DNA from 3 places in the Gardnerella sp. DNF01141 genome. Region 3 is predicted to be linked to each of the others. Evidence: riboswitches for the same ligand, from Rfam matches in the RefSeq annotation. Region 3 holds a riboswitch; each other region holds the start of a gene.

Region 1 (4,530 bases), 220 kb from region 3:
CTTCATTCTTGTCATACAGGTATAACTCGTCGGCGTAACCACCAACAACAAGCTGGTGAGCAACAGCTGCACCAACATTTCCCATACCGATAACTGCTACTTTTCGCATAATGAAACATCTCCTTCTGTTTCGAGTTTCTCACAAAAATATCACCATTATGCTGAGAATGAAAGTAAATTCAAAAAAATTTTTTGCGTGTCTTGATTTTTTCAAAAATATTTACAAAAAACGGCCAGCCGAAAACACGACTGACCGTTTAAACTTAAAGACTTAAGAAGATTTAAGTTACTTAAAAGTAGAAAGTTACTTCATATACTTCTTGCAAGCCTTAAATGCACTGTAACCAGCGTACTGAGCGGTAGAACCAAGCTCTTCCTCAATCTCAAGCAAGCGGTTGTACTTAGCAATACGCTCGCCACGAGCAGGAGCACCAGTCTTAATCTGGCCGGTGTTCTTAGCAACGGCAAGATCAGAAATTGTGGTGTCTGGGGTTTCACCAGAACGGTGAGAAACCATAGAGGTGAAGCCATTCTTGGTTGCAAGTTCAATAGCGTCGAGGGTTTCGGTGACGGAACCAATCTGGTTCAACTTCACGAGCAAGGAGTTAGCTGCACCAAGCTCAATACCCTTAGCCAAACGCTTTGGATTGGTGACGAGCAAATCATCGCCAACGAACTGCAAACGATCACCAAGACGCTTGGTGATTTCTGCCCAATCATCCCAGCCTTCTTCCTGGAATGGATCTTCAATGGAAACGATTGGATACTCGTTGATGAGCTTCTCGTAGTAATCAAGCATGTAAGCAGATTCGCGCTCTTCGCCATCGAAACGATACTTACCAGTTTCCTTGTTGTAGAACTCAGAAGAAGCAACGTCAAGAGAAATACCAATCTGCTTGCCTGGCTCGTAGCCTGCGGCTGCGATTGCATCCATGATGTACTTCAAGGAATCCTCATTGGACTTCATCTTTGGAGCGAAGCCACCTTCGTCGCCAAGACCAGTAGCCAAGCCTTCCTTCTTCAAAACGTTCTTCAAGGTGTGATAAACCTCAACACCAGCGCGCAAAGCATCGCTATAGGTTGCGAAACCGTAAGGGGAAATCATGTATTCCTGAATATCGGTTGCAAAATCAGCGTGAGCACCACCGTTCATGATGTTCATGTTTGGAACTGGAAGAATGTGACCATTGGTACCGCCGATGTAGCGGTACAACGGAAGCTGAGCAGACTCAGCAGCAGCGTAGAGAGCAGCGAGGGAAACGCCGAGAATTGCGTTAGCACCAAGCTTGCCCTTGTTTGGCGTTCCGTCAAGCTCAATCATTGTTTCATCAAGAGCGCGCTGATCGGTGGCATCCATGCCAATAACCTTAGGAGCGATTACTTCGTTGACAGCCTTAACAGCTTCCAACGTACCCTTGCCCTGATAACGGGACTTGTCGCCATCGCGACGCTCCCAAGCTTCTGCTTCACCAGTAGAAGCACCAGAAGGCACTAAACCAACACCCTGAGCGCCATCTTCGGTCTCCAAATAAACCTGAACAGTAGGATTTCCACGAGAATCCAAAATTTCGCGTGCATATACGCTTTCAATAGCTGCCACAACTACTCCTTTATACCTATGGGTTGTGATGACTCTTTTAAGACTAGTGCGTTTTATGGACGTTACATTGTATTTGCAAGTGTTTATGCCGAGAACGTTCACGTGTCGCGAATTTGTGCGTTTTGTCCATGCCCGTGCGCCATAATAGCGAACTGACACGGGGTGCAACTTGCGCATTCATATGATTTTGCGGATATTGCTGAGAATATACCCGTCGAACCTGATATAGCTAGTACTATCGAAGGGATGTCGGATGAATATCCACTTTCGCGAGCGAAAAACTGAGTGTATTGCAAACAGGAAGCAAGCGAATAAAAAAGCAAATAAGCCATTAAAATCTTTTATCGCTTGGATTTCTACAATAGTTATAGTTTTTTGCTGGTTTATTATTACACTCGGTCCTGTTGAAAACCGCGCTTTGCCTTCACCTTTCGAAGTTATTAAAGCTTTTGTAGATTTACACAATGAGGGAATACTGTGGCCGTCTCTTGCAATAAGCGTTTTTAGGGTTGTTGCAGGTCTTCTTTTGGGTATTGCGTTTGCACTTCCTGCCGGAATTCTTTCTGGAGGAAGCGCAATAGGCGAAACAATAATAAACAAGCCTAGCCACATGATACGTTCAATACCGTTCCCTGCTCTAGCTCCTCTTCTTATTATTTTTCTTGGCGTTGATGAGCTTATGAAGATTATGCTTATTGCAGTGGGCGTTTTTGGCCCTATGTATGTAAATATTCGCGATGGTGTTCGTAATATTGATCCTCGCCTTATTGAACTAGCTAAGGCTTATCATATTAAAAAATCTACTATTTTCACCACTATTTTTATGCGCGGAACTCTTGCTAATTTTATGACTGGATTGCGTTTTTCTATTTCCGTCGCATGGGTTGCTTTAGTTACTTGCGAAACAGTTAATTCTTCTATTGGAATCGGCTATATTCTTTCGAGAGCGCAACAATTCTTTAGGCCGGATCAGATGATGGCTTGCATAATTATGTACGCAATTGCAGGTCTTGGATCCGAAATTACGGCAAATATTTTCGAATACTTATTCATGCCAGAACGAAGAATTTCCTAAAAATAAACACAATAAACAAGAAACACAAGATAATAAACACAAAAAAGGAGCCAACTATGGTTAATTTCAAATTAAAAAGCGCAAGCAAGCGTGCTATTTGCGCATTGTGTGCTCTTTGCACAGCAGTTGCACTAGCTTCATGCGGAAGCGCTCAGAAATCTTCAAGCAACGCGTCTTCTACAAAAGAAGATACTGGCACTATGCGTGTTGCTTATCTTTCTACAGCAAACTATTTAACTACATTGAAGAACGAAAAGTTCTTGCAGGAAGAGTTTGGAAAGTCTAAAGTCACTTACACTGGTCCTTACACTCCAGTTGATGGACTTACTGCAGTAATGAGCGGTAGCGCAGACGCAACAACTACAGGAACTGGCCGTTTTATTGATCTTATTGCCGAAGGTCAGCCTTGGGTTGCTTTTGCACTCGAATACTATAATGGTGATTCTCAGGGAATTGTAGCATCTGCAAAAAGCGGCGTAAAAAGCTTAAAAGACTTGTATGGAAAGAAAGTTGCTATTATTCACAATGGAGACACTGGCGACTACATGCTTCATCGCGCTTTTGATAAAAGCGGTTTAGACGTTTCTAAAGTTCATAAAGTTGAGATGAATCCTCGAAACTTCCAGGCTGCTTTCTCTTCTGGACAGATTGACGCAATTTCTTCCTTCGACCAGAATCTTGCAGCAGCTATGACTACTCCTGGTTCTAAGTTGCTTGTAAACGCTAAGAAGTATGGCAATATGAACGTTACTATTCATATTGTTTCCAAGAGCTTCGCTAAGAAGCATCCTGAGCTTGTGAAGAAAATGTATAAGGCTCTTGTGCGCGAAGCAAAGAAGTCTCACAAGGAAAAGAATGTTATTGGCAACGCTTATAAGCAACTTGGAGCTTCTGACACTATTATTAAGCAGATTGAAAAGTTTGATAATCCAACGATTAGACCAATCGACGCTAAAGGCTTGGAAATGATGAAAGTTCAAGCTAAAGAATACGTTAAGTACGGTTTGATTAAGCAGGCTCCAAAGAATTTGGATGATTCTGTAATGGACTGCAGCAAGTAAACGCTATTACCTAACTAAAATACGACTATGTTTAAGAGCATTTTTCATAAGCGTCACAATGCTGAAGTTTTGGAAGAATCTACTTACGAATCGAATATTAACGATAGTGATTACTGCGTTAGTATGGAGAATCTTGGTATTTCTTTCGCATCTTCAGAAAGTAAAAATACAGAAAACGATTCTGCAACTAATTCTTCTTTCGTATTGAAAAACATTACGATGAGAATTAAAAAAGGCGAATTTGTGTCGCTTATTGGTAGATCCGGTTGCGGAAAAACGACGCTTTTGAAAATAATTTCAGGACTTCTTACTCCTACCGAAGGCAGCATTTACGCCACAAGTCGTCAGGCTATTGGTTTCCAGGATGCGAGATTAATACCTTGGCTTTCTGTGAGCAAAAATGTTGTTTTTGGTATGGAAGCAAGTAAGCAAGAGCTTAAGGATATTGCGCATTTAGCGCTTTGCCAAATGCAGCTTGAAGACTACGATAACAAGTGGCCATCTCAGCTTTCTGGCGGCCAGCAGCAGCGCGTATCTTTAGCAAGAGCTTTAGTTAGAAATCCTGAATTATTGTTGCTTGACGAGCCTTTTGGTGCTTTGGATGCTCTTACTAGATTCGATATGCAAGATTTGCTTAATAAGCTTCAATCTGAATACGGCTGGAGCACGCTTATGGTTACGCACGATATTGCGGAAGCTGTGAGACTTTCTGACCGAATTCTTATGATTAAAAATGGTGAGATTTATAAGCAATGGCATATTAATCGCGAGAATCTTGATGCTCAAAATCGTCC
Region 2 (4,530 bases), 340 kb from region 3:
GCAACATGAGGATTTCGAGGAGCCATATTTTGCAAAATACTTAGCACTGTTGAATCAGACTGCTGGGAATCAGTATTGCATGCTACATCTGCAAAACAAAGAATATAGCACGCCTCTAGCGAAAGAGCACTCATATCTTCATTAATATCGTCATCTAAATTGATAACTAAATTAACATTAGAATCACCATTGGTGTTGTTATTAGAGGCGTTATTTAGATTACTCCTAAATTCATCCCACGAATCCTTAAGCTTTCTCAAAGGAATATTTTGATTACTAAGCGAATTATTTTCGTCTTTTTGCTCATCTAAAACCGCGGAAAGAGAAGCCAAAGATCGCATAAGCGACTCAACATTTTTAAGCTGCGAAGGAGTTTCAAACTCTAAATCACCATAAGAATGATTGTTATAGTCGCGAGTGGCATAGTCTCGAGTGGAATAGTCGCGAGTGTTACGAACTATTGATGCAAGAGGACTTTCCATAATGCACTTAACGCGAGATTGCATCCAAAATGCTATATTTTTTAAACTTTTGCCGCGCTGAATTTTATACGAAATACAAGATACAAGATTCCCAGAAATGCAACGTTGAGCAAACTGAGCAAGCTCAATAAGCGCAAACAATCCTTGCACGAATGGCTCGTCCTTTAACGGTCGAGTTACCAGCGAGTAACGCACTGGAACACCATCCGCGCGAAGCTGCTCACCAAAAAGACGAACAGTGGAATTATCGTGCGCAATAAGCGCCATATCACTCCACTTGCGACGATTTTTTACATGAGCGTGCTTCATTTGCCAAATAACAGAATCTAATTCTTCACGCTGTGAACGATATAATGCTGTGCGAACAGTGTCGTCTGAGTTGAGATTAGAATTTTTAGGTGGTTCTATAGGCTCAATCGGTAAAGCCCCTGCAAATTTTGGCATTTTCCAAGGGCGATTTGGAAGCGCAACAGCAGTACTTAACTGTGAAGTCAAGGAAAGAGAAACGCGAGCAGCAAGCAAATCACGCATTGAAGGCGCTGGAATCTGATTTGAAGAAGAATCGGAAGTTACCGCAGAAGAAACAGAAAAATCGGAAGAAATCGCATATTCCAGAGTTTGCTCAGCTGCATTAAACACACGCAAAGCAACCGAAATCGCATAATCAGGGTACGCTCCTCTAAATGTCTGCACCGACTCGTCAGGATTGGCAATCAAAACCAAACGCGTACCGAGATTACTCAAAGTTTCCACAAAACTCAAACCGGCAAGAGTAATATCCTGATAATCATCAACAACAAGAAGATCTGGGATTTCTGAAGAATTCGAATTAGACGATTCACCAAGCAAGCGAGCAGCTTTCGAACCTTCAACCAAAAGCTCAGAAGCATCCAAACGGAACGACCCTTTATAAGTGTCTGCAAGCATTTTGCGATACTCAGATCTAAGCGCAAAAACAAGACGCCACTGCGTACTGCGACGGTTAACCAGCAAAGAAGTTGGCAAAATATTTTCAGATTCTGCGGTAGATTTTGCAAAATCAAGCGAATCTAAAACAGACTGTTCGTCGGAAGAATCGTTGATTCCAAGCTCATCCAAACGCGCAAGCATATCTCTAAGCTGATGCATAAATGCGTTGCTAGTTTCAACACTACTATCTTCGTCGTTTCCTGTTTCCACATTGCTATTTTCAACGCTGCTAGTTTCAACACTGACGCTTGAGTCTTTAGAATTTAGCGAAGCATCATAATCATTTCCAACGCCAGTTAAAGGAGAAACCCAAAGCGGAGTCTCGAAATAATCCTGAAAAAGCTGGCAAACATCGCAATCACCATTGTCTCCCCTAAAAACATGCTCAATATGCTCGCGAACAACTTTGCGAAGAAGAGCATCCTGCTCAGCGCCATTAAGAAGCTTAGGATTAGGCTTATGCTGCAACTTACAATTAGCTGAAATAATACGAAAAGCAAGCGATTCCAACGTTCCAACCGGACGCGACTGCTCACTTACTCCAATAGAACGAATAATAATATTGTCAATACTTGCAGCCAAATTTCTGTTTTGCACTGCCATTGCTGTTATGCTATGAGGCCAACGCTGGCATCCCGCAATTGTTGCACGCACAGCAAACTGCGTTTTTCCAGTATTTGGAGCGCCATAAACCAGCAGCGTACTGGTCAAATTCCCAGCACAATTGCGTAACGTGCCATCAAATAGCGCTTGTAATGCAGAATCCTCACACATACGCTCAATTCTACCAATTGGGCAATAGTGGTGCGCAAGTTTTAACTAATTTTGCAAAACAGCTCGAGCGCGCGCATCTTTCAACGCAAGAAATACGCGACCTACACCAATAAAAATAAGCGTAAACACAATAAGCAAATAAGCAACTCCAACACCTAAAGTAGTGGCGTTAAAAGTCTGAGGAGCAAAACCAAACCAGCCTGCAGGAGCACCATAATTAAGGAAATTGTAAGGCGCACGCATTGCGTGAACGCCCCAACGCACACCCGCAAACTCACTAAGAATTGCAGCATAAGCAACATAAGACAAAGGCGGAATCGTAGCAAAATAAATGTGTGCACTGGTTGAACGGAAACGATAGTCAAAAAGTATAAAATCTACGATTGCAAGAAGCGGCGCAATTGCGTGGACACAAAGACTGCTGCAACCGTTGCTCATATACGCACCAACAAAACCTAGCTTATTCGTAGGAGCTAAGAAGCAAAGATAAAGCGTAAATGTGACCGCAATGGCGATTGTCATCATGAATTTAAAAACGTACCAAGCATTGGATTTTGAATCAAACCAAACCGCTAATGACGCTTGAGAATCGGAAGAAGTGTCATATTCTGCAGAATTAGTAGCGCAACTGCGAGCGCGCATAAAAGCTGTAGTATCTAGCACAAGAGAGCCAGCCAAAGCTACACAAATCATAAGATTAGAAAGATTTGTAAAGTAAGTAAAAGTCATAAGACCTTGCAACGAAGCTGCCATTCCGTAAACGGACGCGATTATTGCGATTGCTCGAATTGCTGTGCGCGTGGCGTATTCACGCACATCGAGAGGATTTGCAGCGGCTGTGGTTTGCTGCTCTAGAATGGAATTGTTTGCCATGTTAACTCGCTTTCGTAACGTATGTCGATTAGGTAATGCTTATAAACTACTTACTTACCATATTTATGTTTACACTACCGGAAGGCGAAAATCTGTAGAAAAAGTTGCAAAAATACGGCGCGATTTTTGTAGATACGTGCAATCACTACGCGAACGCAGCGCGACGACTGCGCCAATAACAAAAAACGCGTCTATCCGTTACTAATGCAGCGCGCCAACTGCACCAGTAACGAAAAAACGACGTTATACGTTACTAACGCAGCGCGCCAACTGCAGGAGTAACGAAAAAACGACGTTATACGTTACTAATGCAGAACGCCAACTGCAGGAGTAACGAAAAAACGGTATTGAGCATTACTAATGCAGAACGCCAACTGCGACGTCACTAAGTAGTATGCGAACGATATAGTCGAACTATGGTTCGGAGTGCGCAATCGCCGCAAAATCGCGGGCGGCGCTGAGATTACATCCGTAGGACCTGATCTAGATAGTGCTAGCGAAGGGAAACATTATGACAATAAATAACACTGCAGAAGCAAACAACAGCTCGCAATCAAACTGCGCAAACGAAACAAAAAACTGCGCATCTACTACTAATCCAGCTGCAACATCTGCAAAAGTAGACACACTATTTTCCGTGCGTGCGCGACGCCGAATGTTCCTTAACGACGTTCGCCAATGCATCGAACGCGTACGCGCACAGCAGCCTCTTACACACTGCATAACGAACGTAATCGTACAAGACATAACCGCAAACGCACTGCTTGCCGCAGGCGCCTCGCCAATTATGGTCACAGATCCGGAAGAAGCTCACGCACTCGCACAAATCGCCTCCGGCGTGCTAATAAACGTAGGCACGTTCCATCAGCCAGAAACTTCCGAGTACATGCGCGCAGCTGTTGAAGGATGCGAAAAAGCCGATACCCCATGGGTGCTTGATCCGGTTGGCATTGGCGTGCCAGCACTTGCTCCACGCACGCGCTTTATTCACGAAATTATCAAGCACCACCCTACTGTAATTCGCGCAAACGCTTCCGAAATCATGGCACTTGCAGGCAAAGAAAGTAACGGAAAAGGCGTAGATTCTCACGATAACGTAAACGATGCGCTTCAAGCCGCTCGCGAGATAGCTAAAAAATACGGATCAGTAGTGGCTATTTCCGGCGAAAAAGATGCGATTTACGGCCACGGATGTTTAGCCCGCGTAACAGGCGGTAACAAAGCTATGACCAAAGTTGTTGGCACGGGGTGCGCTTTAGGAGCGCTTGTTGCAGCGTACGTTGGTGCAAATCCGGAACGTCCGCTCGCAGCAACTGTTGCAGCGCACGTGCATGCAGCAGCTGCTGGAACTTGGGCAGCTCGCCAAACCACAGCTCCCGGAACTTTCCGCACGCTGTGGATGGACGCGCTTTCCACTCTTAGCGTAAACGAC
Region 3 (4,530 bases):
CCGGTTAATGTCATTTCTGGAAACACAACCATATTCGCACCATTATTTGCGGCGCAAGTTGCGTATTTCACTACTTTTTCAACATTGCTATCAATGTTTCCAACGCAGGTATCTATCTGCGCTAATGCCAATCGCAAAAAACTCATATTTCCTAGTTTAATAGCATGCGTTACGCAAGTAAGCGACGTGTTGAAAAACTTATTTTTTCCCCGCACATGCCGTAAGCATGCGGATTAGTAACACGTCATAAATATTACTAATAAGCAAATTGTAGAATTCTTGATTTTTCTGGCCTATATTGAGAACTCGTTACTCGCGAAGGGGAGAAACGTAAAAACAAAATAAAAGAAAAATAAAAACAAACAACAACAAAAACAACAAACAAACAGGTAAACAAAACCACAACCAAGGAGAAGGAAATATGCGCAGGATTAAGGTTATTGCATCGCTCACAGCACTCGCAGCGCTCGCAACTTTTGCTTTAAGCGGATGCGGAAGCGCTAAAGGCGCAAACGGCAACGACAAAACCATTACCGTAGCAGCAACGCCAACACCACATGCTGAAATTCTTAACAATGTTGTGAAACCAATTTTGAAAAAAGAAGGTTACAAGCTTGTTGTTAAGGAATTCACCGACTACGTTCAGCCAAATGCTGCAACCGAAGAAGGCGAAGTTGACGCAAACTACTATCAGCATCTTCCATACTTGGACAACTACAATAAGGAAAAGGGCTCGCATCTGATTTCAATTGCAGGAATCCATTTTGAGCCATTTGGACTTTACCCGGGAAAGACAAAAACCATTAAGGATTTAGCTAACGGCGCTACTATTGCAGTTCCAAACGATCCTTCTAATGAGGCCCGCGCACTTCTGCTTCTTCAGGATGCCGGCTTGCTTAAGTTGAAGAATCCAAAGGATGTAAAATCAACAGTTAACGACATTACGAGCAATCCTAAGAATTTGAAGTTCAAAGAGCTTGACCCGTCTGCAGTTCCAACAGCTATTAAGGATGTTGATCTTGCTGCAATGAACGGAAACTACGCTATTCAGGCTGGTTTTAACCCAACTAAGGATCCTCTTACTTCCGAAAAAGTTGGTGGCATTGCCGCTAAAACTTACGAAAACATTATTGTTGTAAAGAAGGGTTCAGAAAAGCTGGCTAAGATTAAAGCCTTGATTAAAGCTTTGAAAACAAGTGCGGTTCGCGATTATATTACCAAGAATTATAAGGGCGCTGTGCTTCCAGTTTTCTAAAGAATAACAAGTAGCCACATACTGCCGCAAGGTGTGTGCTTTGCGGCAGTATTTTTAGTATTTTTTAGTTTGTAATATACGTAGTGTAGATATTTTAGTTAAGTATTGAACTTACCTAAAGTATCCTAAGAATAATAAGCTGTTAGGGAATAAGCATGATTCAGATTGAACATCTTCATAAAAGCTACGGAAAAGGTAGCGAAGCGCATGAAGCATTGCACGATATTAATCTCACCATTGAATCTGGCGAAGTATTCGGAATACTTGGCTCTTCTGGTGCCGGTAAATCTTCATTAGTGCGCTGCATGAATCTGCTTGAAAGACCAACTTCCGGAAAAGTTATAATTGACGGCAACGATATTAGCGAAGTAAAAGATAAAGAGCTTGCTAAAGTTCGCGCGAATATTGGAATGATTTTCCAAAACTTTAGTCTTTTCCAGCAGCGAACAGTATTGCGAAACGTAACTTTTCCGCTTGAACTAAATCACACTCCAAAAAAAGAACGTGAAGAGCGCGCACACTATTTGCTTGACTTAGTTGGCTTGCAAAATCTTGCAGACCGCTACCCTAGCCAGCTTTCCGGCGGGCAACAGCAGCGCGTAGCAATCGCTCGAGCCTTGGCAAATAATCCTTCGATTATGCTTTGCGACGAAGCTACAAGCGCACTCGACTCCACTACAACAGCTCAAATACTTGACTTATTGCGCCGAATTAACCGCGAGCTTAACGTAACACTCGTTATTATTACGCACTCGTTGGCAGTTGCTAGAAATATTTGCGACCGTGTGGCAATGATTGACGGCGGAAATATTGTGGAATTAGGAGATACTGCAGAACTTTTCGCAAATCCACAAAGCGATATTTTGCGCACGCTTATTGCAGACGACAAAGTAGAAAATCATAGAAATAAGAAGAGTTTTACCGAAAACTACACACTTGCAGGCGAGGTGAAGTAAAATGCTAGAAACTGCTACACAATTTATTGATAACTATGGCGATTTACTAATTGAAGGCGTGCAAGATACTTTAGTAATGACTTCTGTTGCAACACTTTTAGCTTATGCAATTGGCCTTCCAATTGGTGTGCTGCTTATTATTTCGGACAAAAAGGGCATTTGCCCAAACGCAACTTTAAGCGCTGTTATTGGCTGGATTGTTAATATTGTGCGCTCAGTGCCGTTTATTATTCTTCTTGTTGCTTTAATTCCGTTCACTCGCCTACTTGTTGGCACATCTCTTGGAGTTCCAGGCGCTATTGTGCCGCTTGTTATTACAGCAGCTCCGTTTGTGGCGCGAATTGTTGAACAGTCTTTGGCAGAAGTTGACGGAAGCTTAATTGAGGCTGCACAAAGCTTTGGAGCAAGCAAACTTCAAATTGTGTGCAAAGTGCTGCTTTGGGAAGCTTTGCCTTCGCTTATTCGCGGCGCTGCTCTTACATTCATAACGCTTTTTGGTTTTAGTGCAATGGCTGGAACAGTTGGAGCTGGCGGACTTGGAGATATTGCAATACGTTACGGCTACCAGCGCTACCAGTACGATGTTATGACGGTTGCCGTGGTGCTCTGCATTATTCTTGTGCAGATTGTGCAAAGCTTGGGAGATTTTATTTCACGCACTATAAATCACCACGAGCGCTAAAACTTACAAACTATAACTTTGTAAAACTAAGGCATGTTGTGAAAACTTTACAAAAACAAAGTCTTCGCAACATGCCTTTAATAAAAAGTGCATGTAATCGTGTAAAATGGCTGATAATTCGACATTTGCAGGGGTGCTTTCTTTTAGAAGGCTGAGATAGGCAAAACCTAACCCTTCGAACCTGTTTAGTTAATACAACGTAGGGAGCAACGATTTTAGTATGACCTCGAATTATCCATACGCCTCAATGCGTGATCAGTTCAATCTCACCGCCTGCTTTATTGCAGACCCAAAAGCTTGTAATAATCGTCCGCTTACCGATATTGTTGATGATGCTTTGCGCGCAGGAGCAACGTTGATTCGTTTGCACGCAAACGATGAAAGCGCAAAAGAAATCACAACTATTGCTCGAGATATTGCGCAAATTATTGAAGACAATAACAAGTGTGATTCAGTAACTTTTGTTATTGACGAGCGAGTTGATGTTGCTTGGCAGGCTAGAAATCAAAGCATTAAAGTTGACGGCGTTCACTTAGCTCAAAGCGACATGGAACCTAGAGAGGCGCGCGCTTTGCTTGGCGAGGATGCTGTTATTGGTTTAACAGTTGAAACAGAAAGCTTAGTTAAGGTTATTAACGAGCTTCCAGATGGTTGCATTGACTACATTTGCGTAAAAGCAATGCGAAACCCAGAAGAGGGGCAAGAAAACTCTACTGCCTCTTACGAACTGGAAGCAAATCACACAACGCTGGACGAAGCAAAAATTAATACGATTTGCTCCGCAAGCGATTTCCCAGTTTTGGTTGGCGGAAGAACTCAGCTTGAAGACGTATCTATGATTGCTCGCACAAAAGCTGCAGGCTTCTTCGTTACAGAACCGATTTATGCTTCGCAAACTCCAGAATCAACAATGCATGATTTTGTTGAAAGCTGGAAGTCGGTGCGCCAAGAAAGCAAGCACGGCTACGCTAAGCGCGTAGTTGTTGACGAAAAAGCTTCAAACTCCGAATCTAACGAAACTGCAGAAAAGAAACCAACTTTTATTAACGCTAAAGAAGCAAAAGAAGCAGCAAAGTTAGCTAAGCAGCAGCGCGTAGATATTGCATCACGCGGATGCACTCAGCGAGACAAGGCTCATATTCGCAAAACTACTCCAGTTCATTTTGAATACGAGTACGGTTCTTACGATTTGGAAGTTCCATACACTGAGATTAAGCTTTCGGACACTCCTGGCGTTGGCCCTAATCCGCCTTTTAAGGATTACAATACTGAAGGTCCAAAGTGCGATCCTAAGGAAGGCTTGGCTCCGCTTCGCCTTGACTGGATTCGTGACCGTGGTGACGTTGTGGAATATGAGGGTCGCAGGCGTAATCTTCAAGACGACGGAAAGCGCGCAATTAAACGCGGTAAGGCTTCTAAAGAATGGCGTGGTCGCACTCATAAGCCAATGAAGGGCGCGGATCATCCGATTACGCAAATGTGGTACGCTCGCCACGGAATCATAACCCCAGAAATGCAGTACGTTGCAACACGCGAAAATTGCGACGTAGAGCTTGTTCGCTCCGAACTTGCAGCAGGACGCGCTGTAATTCCTTGCAATATTAACCATCCTGAGGCAGAGCCTATGATTATTGGCT

The links. Region 3 has a riboswitch for thiamine pyrophosphate ahead of thiC (phosphomethylpyrimidine synthase ThiC). Riboswitches for the same ligand answer to the same signal wherever they lie in the genome.
Region 1: it holds a riboswitch for thiamine pyrophosphate, as region 3 does, so the genes downstream of both, HXT35_RS00370 (ABC transporter permease) here and thiC (phosphomethylpyrimidine synthase ThiC) in region 3, are expected to answer to the same signal.
Region 2: it holds a riboswitch for thiamine pyrophosphate, as region 3 does, so the genes downstream of both, thiM (hydroxyethylthiazole kinase) here and thiC (phosphomethylpyrimidine synthase ThiC) in region 3, are expected to answer to the same signal.

Annotation. Positions count from the first base shown of each region.
Region 1 covers NZ_CP058391.1:110,914-115,443, reverse strand. The annotation lists gene HXT35_RS00380 (L-lactate dehydrogenase) at 1-109, opposite strand, end outside; gene eno (phosphopyruvate hydratase) at 305-1,600, opposite strand; TPP riboswitch at 1,749-1,864, shown strand; gene HXT35_RS00370 (ABC transporter permease) at 1,854-2,675, shown strand; gene HXT35_RS00365 (ABC transporter substrate-binding protein) at 2,732-3,736, shown strand; gene HXT35_RS00360 (ABC transporter ATP-binding protein) at 3,764-4,530, shown strand, end outside.
Region 2 covers NZ_CP058391.1:668,061-672,590, forward strand. The annotation lists gene HXT35_RS02480 (PD-(D/E)XK nuclease family protein) at 1-2,225, opposite strand, end outside; gene HXT35_RS02485 (hypothetical protein) at 2,271-3,098, opposite strand; TPP riboswitch at 3,511-3,620, shown strand; gene thiM (hydroxyethylthiazole kinase) at 3,754-4,530, shown strand, end outside.
Region 3 covers NZ_CP058391.1:326,337-330,866, forward strand. The annotation lists gene HXT35_RS01235 (NAD+ synthase) at 1-146, opposite strand, end outside; gene HXT35_RS01240 (MetQ/NlpA family ABC transporter substrate-binding protein) at 422-1,255, shown strand; gene HXT35_RS01245 (methionine ABC transporter ATP-binding protein) at 1,411-2,211, shown strand; gene HXT35_RS01250 (methionine ABC transporter permease) at 2,213-2,893, shown strand; TPP riboswitch at 3,013-3,116, shown strand; gene thiC (phosphomethylpyrimidine synthase ThiC) at 3,114-4,530, shown strand, end outside.